DNA from 2 places in the Halomonas sp. MS1 genome. Region 1 is predicted to be linked to the other one. Evidence: predicted binding sites of a transcription regulator. Region 1 holds the regulator's gene; the other holds the start of a gene.
What was found. The regulator FliA, encoded in region 1, starts transcription of late flagellar genes. The targets are predictions, from matches to a motif close to CTAAAGTTNNNNNNNNNNCNGCCGATA.
Positions count from the first base shown of each region.

Region 1 (6,145 bases):
AATGCGCCGCGCACGCCAAGTCGCTGTAAGTACTGTTGACGCTCAGGGGCCGGAGCACGCAAGAAGCTGTCACTTACATCTACCACCACGCTCGCTGGCAGTAAGTGCTCGTAGGGTGCTGCGACATCTTGGATCAGCCGCACCGGATGGCGCTCATAGGCGCGCCGTAGTGCAATGGGGAAGTCTTTGGCGGGAAAGCGTTGCCCTAACAAGGCAGGCAAACGAACCGCCGCTAATTCGACACTCGACTGAGCGCGCCCTTTAGCTAACGACTCGGCTACGATCAAACCATGCCAGTCACTATCGAAATGGCATACAGACACCCGGTCATGCCCGGTTAATTCTTGTACCGACATCACTAGGTAATCAAGTAGCTCTTCTTGATGGGTCGCTTCCGCTAAGCGCATCAGGCGTTCGTTCACCGTGCCAAGCAGACGCTGCTTACCGAGGGAATGAAGGGGTTCTATCTCAACTAACACATGCGCACCGGCACGGTAAGCATGTAACTGGAAACGGTTTGATCGAGCGGGACACTTAAAGGTGAGAGGCCCCGGCAAACGCTGCTGACCTTGTAGCTCATAGCGTACGCGCTGGCTTAAGCGCTTGCCTAGAACGCTGGAGAGCGTTGCGAGACGCCCTTCAGGAAGGCTTACTCTCAGCAATTCAACAAAGTTGCTACTAAATGCCTGTATGCGCCGACAGTCAGCATCGAGCACCAGTAATGCACCGAACGACTGTAGTAGCGAGTGATGCTTCGACACAGAGATGGCCTCAAGAAATCTCTTTACCCCTCAGTCTGCTGCCTTAGCAACAGTTCAACGCGCCGGTTGGCGGATCTACCTTCCGGCGTTGCGTTACTTTCCATGGGTTGGGTATCGGCGTAACCGACTGCCCGCATACGTGAAATAGCAACTCCCTGGCGCTCAAGATACTGGACCACCGCAATGGCGCGCCCTACCGAGAGATCCCAATTTGAGGGGAAGCGAGAGGTAGCAATGGGAACATTATCCGTATGCCCTTCTACTGAAATTTGCCCCTCAAAGGATGCTAACACTGCCAGAAGGCTTTCTAACACATCTTGCCCCTGGGGCGTTAGTACGGCATCACCGCTAGGGAAAAGCAAGCTGTCGTCGATGCGCAGCGTAACACCTTCTTCACCTTGAGAGACACTAACCCCGGGGATATTAAGCTCAGTCATTCGCGGCTTGAGCCCGCTGTGCCGGGGATGGATACCGGTTGCTAAGCTGGCCAACGGCAGCGAGGTGATAGCACTTACAGAATGCACTCTATCGCGGTCAAAGGCTTCCCCTCCCCCGGCGGCGTCAACGCAAGCAGTAAGACAAACAGCGTGATTAACAGCGTTAATACGTCTAAATAGCTCGTTAGCCACCCTTCATCGCCCTCCCCCGGCACAGTGGGCAATTCCAACGCGTGCCGTGAATCACGATCTAGCATGGCGCTACCCTTTTGCCGCAGAACTAACCGTTGGCCGCGGTTTTACAGCGGCATCGCGGATCTCGTCATGATAGTTAGCAACGAAGGAATTGAGCGTTTCTTCAATAAAAGAAGGCAGCCGCCGTTTGGTAATTAACGAAATGCCTTCCAGCACCATGTTCATGGTGATAAGGCGTTCTTCCGTGCGCCGCTCCAGCTTGACGGCAATCGGTTTGAACACCAAGTTGGCGAGCAGAATACCGTAGAACGTTGTCAGCAGAGCCACCGCCATGCGCGGGCCAATAACGTCAAGATCGCCTGCATCCATCACTTCCAGCATATTGACCAAGCCCACCAAAGTACCGATCATGCCAAACGCGGGCGCGTAGGTGGCCATGGTACGAAATATCTGCGCCTCAGCATGCTCCCGTGCTTTTAATCGTGCGATGCGCCAGCGCAGCATATCGAAAATTTCGTCCTCTTTCGTGTTAGCAATCACCAGTTGAATCCCGGTGCGCAAAAAGGGGTTACGAGTGTGCTCTAGCTCCTTCTCAACCGCCCTGACATCGCCTTTAAACCACAAGCGCGCCATGGAAACCAGTTCGTTGATATCATCACGCACATAGGTATTTTCACGCCGAAACACCAATCCCACCAGGCGCACCACGCGTAGCACTTCTTTCAGCGGATAACTAATGAAGGTAGCCGCCAAGGTGCCCGTTACCACAATGGCTAGCCCCGGCAAGTTAATAAAGCTTTCTGGCGACTCTGCAGTAAAAAACAGCACGCTTACCAGCAACAGCATGCTGGCAAAAATACCGATCAGCGTAGATGGGTTCATCAACGGCTCCTCGCCGGTTAGTCGTGATTAATAGTGGCGTTAGGTGGTGTCATATAAGCGAGCGCGAAGCCTGCTAATCGCTTGGCTGTGAAGCTGGGAGACTCGGGATTCGGTCACACCCAGCACCGCCCCGACTTCTTTAAGGTTCAGCTCTTCTTGGTAATACAACGCCATCAGTAGCTTTTCACGCTCAGGTAAGGCGTCAATCGCGTCAATTAACGACTGGCGTTGCTGTTTATCTAACAACTGATCGAAGGGCAGGTTAGTGGCTTCCTCCGTTGCGGACTCGGCCCCTTCGGCCACCAGTTCTTCGAAGGGCAGCAACTGGCCACTGTTCGTATCATTGAGCAATTGCTGATACTCACTAAGCGGCATATCCAGGTCACGCGCGATCTCACCCTCTTCCGGCGGGCGCCCTAACTGCTGTTCAAGGCGACGCACCGCATCATCCACGGCTCTGGCAGAGCGGCGTACACTACGCGGCAACCAGTCACGTGTGCGCAGCTCATCCATCATGGCACCGCGAATACGCTGACTTGCAAACGTGGCGAACGTTGCTCCCTGGGTCGCATCAAAACGCCCTAGCGCTTCTAATAAGCCCACCATGCCAGCTTGAATAAGATCATCCAACTCAATACTTGCGGGTAGTCTTACCTGCAGCGTTAAGGCCTGACGTCTTACCAGTGGCATGTATTGGGTTAACAGCTCGCTCTGTTTAATCCTGCCTTGTGCTGTATACATCCTCGTGCCTCACGGCTGAACTCTGTTCACTGGTAATTCACAATCACTTGCAGTTCCTGCACCCGTACCGGGCGCTGGCCCGGCGTCAACGCAAAACGAAAGTGCAGCGGCCCACTGACCTGTTTTCCGGCTAACGCAGTGGTTGAACCTCGCATAGCAGTTAAAGGAACACACTGCTCAGGGTGGCATAGCCACGCATTAACCGGCGCATTAACCGGCATTTGAAAACGCCAATGAATACGCTCTATCGCAGCATGCTCTACCTGCGCCCCTGCTGGCGGCTGAATGGGCTGGCTGCTGACAGCTCGGTCACTCATCGCGACCAGTACGCTGGGCACCTCACTACTCCAACTGCCCGTCGCGGCATAAGCACTCATGGTGATGACGCTTAGCGCCACCATCAACACCCTTTTGAGCAGCCTGTCAGCTTTGCAGGTATCGACCTTGAAGTCAGCGAGCATCGACATTGTTATTCCTTATCGGGGCGCTTGATAGCCGCTGTTAAAGCACGGCTACATAGCGTCAGGCTAGCTGTCATCGCGCCAGCAGTAAAAGCTCTATATCCAAGTAATAGCTGGCTGCTTCGCGCAGGTTATCGAGTAGACCTCGGCGCGGCAAATCTGGCTCGTGCAGCGCTAACAGCTGCCTAGGGCCACCGTTTTCCTGCATTTGCCGCAACGAGCGGTACATCTGGGCGAAAGCATCGGCATCGCTATTAATCCATAGTGCCCAACGCGGAAAGCGCGCTTTCAGTTGGCTAAGATTAGCGGCATCCGCATTGACGATGTGAATATCCCAATCATCCGGGTCGCCAGCCCAACGTCGCCCCAGCACTGACCATTGGGCTAGGCGCCCTTTTACTCTTGCCACCTGCTGATCGCCACCGTTAGGCATACCGATCACGATAAGCGGCTTCTGCGGCACCGAGGGCGATGCGCTGGTTTGCGCTTGGGCAGCAGTTGGCGGCACCGTTAAAGAATCGGTCATAGCGGTCAGTGGTTCAGCCGCAAGTTCGTCTCCCGTGGGATCACTCTCAACTGACTCTGCTTGGCGCTGCTGGCGCTGTAAATCTGCCCACTTGCGCAGGCCCGCTGCCTGATCCGGGGCGCTCATGCCAGCCCCTCACGGCTAACGCTGCTGAGTTGGCGAATGGCGTCACGGGCCATAAACGCGTGAACAAGCGCATCTAGCATCGCTGTGTCGCGCCGCTTACGCGTGGTGCCCAACAACCTTAACAAATCGGAGCGCAGTGCTATCGCAGCGTCATCATTGGCGATATCTAAGTGTCCCGCTGCAGCAGCGACACCGCTGGCCATCAATAAGCGAACCTCCGAGCTTACTTCGCCATCATCCGCATCTTTCAACTGCTGCCAAGCGCGCTTGGTTAGGCTAGACACCCCTTCGCTTTGCAACTGGATAACTAGAAGCGAACGCACATCCGCACCTAATCGGGCAGGCGTTAACCAGTAGCGACGCGCGATGCGTTTGCCATTTTCTGGATCGCGAACTTCACCAACCCATGCCAACAGCGGAGTACCAGCGGCGTCCTCGACAGCAATATGGGTGTGCCATAGCTGCACCGTTTGACCACGAAAACGTAGATCAGTGTGATGTGTGAGCGGGCTATCTGTGAACAGCTGACGCTGGGCATAACGCTTGCCCTGACAGTATACCCGTTGAGTGGCAGCTACTTGCGTGATCCAGGTCAAGTGTTGGGCTTCTAGCCACGCTAACGTGGCGGGGTCGGGAAACACGGGGAGCAGATGTACGGCGGCCCCCATCGTTTCGCCCTGGTGCAGCAGCCGTGATTGCCAGCCTGCGGGCTGACGGTGCTGTAGGCTGGTTAGCGCTAGCCAACCGCCATCGGCGTCTAATCCAAGATCGGGCATCGACCAGTCACAGCCCCGCTCATTACGGCGGGGAGACCATGCCATGCCCAGTCCCTTATCCGCGCAGGGCTCGCTAGCCAGTAGTGCATCCAAGCGTTTATCTTGCAGCACGCCCGGTAAGGAGGCGATATCCCATACCGACTCTAGCGCTGAAAACCCAACAATCCTTTCACGCAGCCGCGTCAGCACAGAGCTGAGGCGGCGCCCTTGCCCCAGCACGTCCCGCGACCAGCGCGGCAGACTCACCGAGTGAGGCTGCGCAGCGGAGGGCGAAGATCGCTCTTCACGCCCCCTCCCCAATGGGGTATTAAGCGCTTGATCGATCAGCGCAGCAGGGTCCGCAACCGCCATATCTTCTGGAACACGTTGCCCGTACGAACCAAACAACACGCGCAAGCCATGGCGTATGACAATATCTAGCACGGGGGCTAACCGGCCAGCTTCGTCCTGCTTGGTAATAATGCAATCATCTAACTCAGCGCCAGCCGCCCGTGCGGCTTGGCGATAGCGCAACACGACCTCTTCTAATGTTTCAGGCTGGCTAGCTGCATTCAACAGCAGCACTAAGCGCACGGACGCTTGCCCACCCTGCAAATGGGCAATTTGCTCAATCACACGCTGGTCACGCTGGCTCATACCGACGGTGTCGATAATCACCCACTGTTTACCTTGCAGTCGTCCGACCAGCTCATCAATCGGCTGCTCGGCGTCTAAGGCATACATGGGGGTATCCAGCAGGCGGGCGTAAATTCGTAGCTGCTCGTGGGCACCAATACGAAAGCTATCGGTGGTGACAAGGGCCACAGGTCGCGTACCGTGGCGCATCACGAAACGAGCTGCTAGCTTCGCAGTGGTGGTGGTTTTCCCCACCCCCGTAGGCCCCACCAGCGCGACAATTCCCGCTTGATCGAAAAAACCGGTTTCTTCTTTCAGTACCGGTAACCGCGCCATTAGCTGCCCACGAAGCCACTCGATTGCAAGCGCGCTATCGGCATCCGGCTGAGCCAATGACGTCGGCAGCGCCGCCAGCACCTCGTCGCTTAGCTCCTCGCTGAAACCAACGCTAAGCAGCTGTTGGCGCAAACGAAAGATTGGGTCGTCAGTGGTGGCAGAGACGGGCACATCGGCAGCTGGCTGCCGCTGGGCAAGCAGCTCCCGCATTTCCTGCATCTCGCGCAGCAAGCGTTCACTCATTGCCTGCAGCGGATCGGAATCTTGCGCTGAAAAGGCGATTTGGGGA
Region 1 is NZ_CP098926.1:1,732,596-1,738,740, reverse strand. It holds gene NF683_RS07805 (sensor domain-containing diguanylate cyclase) at 1-761, opposite strand, end outside; partial or broken gene NF683_RS07800 (OmpA/MotB family protein) at 785-1,455, opposite strand; gene NF683_RS07795 (motility protein A) at 1,460-2,275, opposite strand; gene NF683_RS07790 (RNA polymerase sigma factor FliA) at 2,315-3,016, opposite strand; gene NF683_RS07785 (flagellar protein FlhE) at 3,043-3,483, opposite strand; gene NF683_RS07780 (hypothetical protein) at 3,551-4,129, opposite strand; gene flhF (flagellar biosynthesis protein FlhF) at 4,126-6,145, opposite strand, start outside.

Region 2 (6,145 bases), 950 kb from region 1:
GCATCGAACTTAACCGAACTGCTTAACACCATGGAGCGAATGGAGCGTGAAAAAGCCAAGGTAAGCGTAGACGACGTGGTTCACGCGGTGGGCAGGCGTTCATTTGGGCCACTATTGTTGCTTGCTGGGCTAATCACACTTGTGCCCATTATTGGTGATATTCCCGGTATGCCAACGCTTATGGCGGCGTTGGTGTTGCTCACGTCGGTGCAACTATTACTGGGAAGAGAAACGTTCTGGCTGCCCAAATGGTTATTAACCCGTTCGCTTTCCCGCAACAAATTCGATAAAGCCATTCACTACATGAAGAAGCCCGCTAGATGGGTGGATAGTTTGCTGGGTGTGCGCCTAGCGTGGATGACTGGCTATATCGGGATACGCGTCACCGCCGTGATGTGCTTGCTTATCGCGTTAGCCATGCCGCCGATGGAGTTTATTCCGTTTAGCGCCAACGGCGCGGGTTTGGCGCTTACCTTGTTTGGTTTAGGTTTAGTCGCCAGAGACGGCATTATGCTCTCGCTGGGTTTTCTACTCACTGGAGTTACGTTTACGGTTGTGCTGGTCAACGTGCTATAAGTTCGCGTACGACCATCCTAGCGCCGCCTAAGCTGGCGGTTTTATAAAAGGAGCAAGCACGCACCATGTCTGATCCAGCGCCGTCTGAGTCATCATCACCGAATTCACCATCGCCACATTCAACGCTGCCGCCTGCGCCCAAAACGCCCCGTGAACAATCCCCCTGGGAGCGGCGGATTGAAACAGTGCTTTGGAATTCTCGCTTTCTGGTAATGCTGGCGGTAGTGCCAAGCCTGTTGGGCTCACTGATGCTGTTTATTGTGGGTACGCTGGATATCTTAACCGTGGTGGGTGATGTACTGCGCTACTACCTGGTGGATAGCTCTCAAGATATCCACGACACCCTGGTGCCGGACATCATCATCGCCGTTGATGTTTATTTAATAGCGATTGTGCTGCTGATCTTTGGGCTAGGTATCTATCGGCTGTTTGTTTCCCGGATCGACCAGGCGGAAGTGCGCTATCCCAAGCATCCGTTTAACGTAGGCTCACTGGATCAACTCAAGGACAAAATTGCCCGCGTGGTGATTCTGGCGGTGATTATTGAGTTTTTCCGCGCCGTGGTGGATATCCGTTTCACAACGCCACTGGAAGCCATCTACCTCGCGCTTTCAGTGCTGGCGCTGGCCGCAGCGCTTTATCTGATGAGCCTAGGGCATAAGGGGGAGTGAGACGAATCGTCGTACTTTCTCTTAAGAGAGCGATTCAATGCCCACCAAGGGTAAATTACGCAAACATAACCAATCACTGCTAGGCTAGAGATGTTATTTCAAGGTGTTGCTTTCTTTGAAGCAAGCCTTTAAACGCAAAAGCAAGGAGTGCCGTTATGCGTAACATTATCTATATTATTGGTCTAATCGTTGTTGTGCTGTTTATTCTATCGCTGCTTGGACTGCGCTAAGCACACCGCGCCAATAGAAAAGCGCCCGCAGCCCTTTTTTTCAAGGGCCTGCGGGCGCTTTGTATTTAAAACGCTGTATTTAGAACGTCGTATTTAGAACGTGCAGAGCAAAGCAAACGCGATTACGCGCAGTCGGCAGCTCCCTGGCCAAACATATCAAACATTAGCTCCCGTCCCATAGACGTCAGTACGAAGCGGTCGTAATCATTAAATTCAGCGGCACCGCTCTCTTCAAGCACCCGTTGGCATGTTTTCCAACTAGGGCAATGCCCCTTCAAATGAGCCAACTCGCGTCGGGCAAGGCCACGCTGCGGCAAGGTAATGGTTTCGAGTACATGGCCGTTATCGTAAAGCAGCTCGGCAACGGTAGAAAGGCAGTGGCGTAGGCTGCGCTGCACATGATAAGCGGCAGACGCTACGCTGGATGCGGGTTGTGACACCTCGGAAGGCATAAGTCGTTCTCCTGCAAATAGCCCTAAAATGGGCTTGTTGCAGTGCATTATAAAGCAATGCGGGTATTAGACCAAGGTCTATGATGGATTGATGTCAAAGCAACCGCCGACCTTTTTCTGACATATTTCTGTCATCTAGATAATTCAACATGTGGGCCGCTAGGGGAAAAGCAAAAAGTATTAATTAAAATTGATGGTGTTATGCCTTTTTAGCTTTATGTAAGCGTCATTCTTTACAATTCATTACTTTTTAGTACGTAAAAAAAGCCAAATAGGCTCAAGTCTAAGCTTTAATGGTCGATAGTATTAAATATAAATCACATTCTTACGTATGAGCAGCGCCAGCGTGTTGGGCGTTATTTAAAAAAAGGGCAGTAACTTATGGCTTCCATTTCATCACTCGGTATTGGCTCAGGGCTCGACCTCAACGGCTTGCTGGATCAACTGCAAGATGCTGAGCGAGGGAAACTGAAGCCTATAGAGCGTCAACTGGAAACCCAGCAGACCAAGATTTCTGCTTATGGTCAGCTGCAAAGTGCGCTCTCCAAATTTCAAACTGCCTCCGCTGAGTTAAACGACAGTGCGCTTTACGAAAGCCTTTCCACGAATGTGGGAGGCGATGCCATTACTGCCACGGCAGACGGCGAAGCGCAGCCCGGTAGTTATAACGTCACCGTTGATACACTCGCTACCCGTGGCACGCTGGCCTCTGAAGGAGTTGCCGAACTGGACGCGCCGCTAACGACCACTGAGCAAACGTTAACCTTCACATTCGGTGATGGGGCCAGTAAAGAGGTCACCATCGGTGCGAATAGCAGCCTGGAAGATATTCGCGATGCGATTAACGCTAGTGAGGATTCAGGCGTTAACGCCACCATTGTGAACGACGGCACCAACTACCGGCTGGCGCTTAGTTCCAGTGAAACCGGTGCGGATGCCTCTATTAGCGGCTTTAGCTTTTCAGGCACCGAGCCCTTCGCTGCGGACACCGATAACACCCTTCAAGCAGGCACTAATGCTGCGTTGACGGTGAATGGCATTGCCATTACCAGCCCTACCAATCAGGTGGAAGGGGCGATTCAAGGCGTGACGCTTAATCTTCAAGAAGAGGGCGATAGCACCGTGGCAGTCGAGCAGAATACACGCGCTGTTCGTGAAGCAATTACGGGCTTTGTCGATGCCTATAACGAGCTTAAGGGCACCATCGGCGAGCTGACCAGTTACAATGCGGAAACCGGCGTGGCAGGCGAGCTGAACGGCGATAGTACGGTGCGCACGGTGGAGTCACGCATGCGCAGCATATTAAGTGGCGGTATCGAAGGTGAGTTCTCGATGCTTAGTGATATTGGTATTTCACTACAGCGGGACGGCACGCTTTCTATTGATGAAAGCGAGCTGGATAACGCCATTGTCAATAACCAGAATGCGCTGTCGGTGTTCTTCGCTGGTGACGCCGACGATTCAGGTATGGCAGGCCAGCTAAACCAGGGCCTAGACCAGTTATTAGGTACGAACGGGGCTGTGAAAGGCGCTATTACCGGGGCGGAAAATCGTGTGGAATCCCTTGTAGAGCGCTACACCCGAACAGAACAAACCATTGAGCGGACCATCTCCCGCTACCGTACCCAGTTCGGCCAGTTGGATAGCATGCTTGCCCAGATGGACCAAACCAGCGACTATCTAACCCAGCAGTTTGATGCCCTCGACGCTCAGCTTGGGCGTAAATAGTCGCTAAAGTAATTGGGTGGTTGTTGAACGCCTACGCTAACGCCTGCTTCCTGCAGGCGTTTTCATTAGAAAATTCCCATTTCTAGTAAAAAAGTATGAAAAGCGGCGAAAGCGCGAAAAGGCGCTAAAGTTGTACGCTTTTCTGCCGATAGCAGTGCTGTTAAATAAACGGGCGTGCGCATGCGTGCCTGGGTCTTATGGTTTAGCCTTTTGCACTGAGGAATACCCCCGCATGGCGACGATAACCTCTCTTGGCGTTGGTTCTAACCTTGATCTCAGTGGTTTGCTTGATCAGCTTCAAGCGGCTGAGCGGGGCAAGCTCGCGCCAATTACGCTTCAAAAGAAACAGCAGCAGGCGAAAATTTCTGCTTTCGGTCAACTTCAAACGTCGCTGAACTCGTTTCAAGATGCGGTCGCCAAAATCAACGACCCCAAGCTCTACCAAAGCCTTTCCGCCAATGTGCGTGGCGATGCCATTAAAGCGACTGCCGCCGCAGATGCGCTGCCGGGCAGCTACCGGGTAGAGGTCAGCCAATTGGCCACCTCTGGCACGCTGGCCTCAAACCGCGTGGGAGAGCGGGACGCCGCCCTAGATCTACAAGGGGCGACCGCGCTGCAACTGACCTTTGGCGATGGCGAGAGCGTCGAGATCAACATCGTAGAAGGCAGTAGCCTTGCGGATATTCGTGATGCCATTAACGCTGATAAAGAAGCTGGTGTTAACGCCACGATTATCAACGATGGCACCGGCTATCGGCTGGAACTTAGTTCTAAAACGACCGGTGCAGACGCCTCTATTGAAAACTTTAGTTTTGTTGGTGCCGGTGGCACCGTAGTGCCTGGCCCCTTTGCTGAAGGTGCGGCAACAAAGCGCCCAGGGGAAAATGCTGCGCTTACAGTTAATGGCATTGCGATTAGTAGTGCGGAAAACAGTATTGAAGGCGCGATTCAAGGCGTAACGCTAAATCTTACTGAGCTTGATATCGTGGACGGCGAAACAGCTTCCAGCACCATTAATATTGAGCGCGATACGCTAAAGCAGCGCGAAGCGATTAATGGCTTTGTAAAAGCGTTTAATGACTTAAAAGGCACCATTGGCAAACTCACTCGCTTTACCGGTGATAGCGAAACCGCTGGCGAGCTAGTGGGCGACAACACCGTGCGTACCATCGAATCCCGGCTGCGCAGTGTATTAACCGGCGGGGTAGAAGGCGGTGAGTTGTCGACCCTTAACCAGCTAGGCATCACTCTGCAACGAGATGGCAAGCTCAAGGTCGATGAAGAGACGTTAGATGACTTGGTCGCCAATAACCCCCAGGCCCTCAATGACTTTTTTGCCGGTGAAAACGAGGGCGACGGCATGGCGGGTAGGCTAAACACCACTATCGAACAGATGCTGGGCAATAACGGGGTGGTCAAACTGGCGATTAGTGGCGCGGAAAATCGTGTTAAAAGCTTGGACGACCGTTTCGAGCGTATGGAAAAAACCATTGAAGGCACCATCTCTCGCTACCGCACCCAGTTCGGCCAACTGGATGCGATGATTGCCCAGATGAATAGCATGAGTTCCTACCTCACCCAGCAGTTTGATGCCCTGGATAATCAGTTAGGCCGCAAGAAATAACCTTAACGCTTCGGTTGAGTAGCCACAGATAAGTAGTGCGGTGTAACGAGCGAAGCGAGGCACCCGCAATGGGCGGCGCAAGCCGCCCATTTGTTGCTCTAGTAAAAGTAAGCCTCTCACCCTACAGTTACCAAACATTACATCTTTTTTTACTAATCACCCTAAAGATTCCCCCCGCCGTGCCGTTAATTCTAATAACGGCGCACAAAGTGGCCGAATAGCAGGCCTTCCGGCCAGTGTTCATGCAAGGAGAATCACACCATGTCAGTGATCAATACCAACATTACCTCCATGATTGGCCAGTCCAACCTGTCCAAATCACAAAATGCCCTGACCACGTCTATGGAGCGTCTGAGCTCTGGTCTGCGTATCAACAGCGCTAAAGACGACGCAGCTGGCCAAGCCATCGCCAACCGTATGACCAGTCAGATCACCGGTTTGTCTCAAGCACAGCGTAACGCTAACGATGGTATCTCCGTTGCACAGACTGCTGAAGGCGCCCTGAACCAGGTTAATGATAACTTGCAGCGTGTTCGTGAGTTGACCGTACAGGCACAAAACGGCACCAACAGCCAGGATGATTTGCAATCCATCCAGGACGAAATCAATCAGCGTCTTACCGAGATTGACCGTATTTCAGAACAGACTGACTTTAACGGCGTTAAAGTATTGTCCGAAGATCAGAGCCTGTCTATTCAAGTAGGTGCCAACGACGGTGAGTCTATCGACGTTGTCCTGGAAAAAATCACTTCTGACACACTAAATTTAACCAGCTTCAATGTAAACGGCCCGGGTGAGAATCTTGGCGCAGCTGTCGCTGCAGATTATGAAGCTGCCTACGGTCAGGGTACTGGTGTAACCACC
Region 2 is NZ_CP098926.1:786,524-792,668, reverse strand. It holds gene NF683_RS03670 (exopolysaccharide biosynthesis protein) at 1-576, shown strand, start outside; gene NF683_RS03665 (YqhA family protein) at 642-1,247, shown strand; gene NF683_RS03660 (hypothetical protein) at 1,600-1,929, opposite strand; gene fliD (flagellar filament capping protein FliD) at 2,311-3,657, shown strand; gene fliD (flagellar filament capping protein FliD) at 3,890-5,281, shown strand; gene NF683_RS03645 (FliC/FljB family flagellin) at 5,543-6,145, shown strand, end outside.
Region 2: a site for FliA is predicted at 2,206-2,232, ahead of fliD (flagellar filament capping protein FliD). Genes of this name have one in related genera too.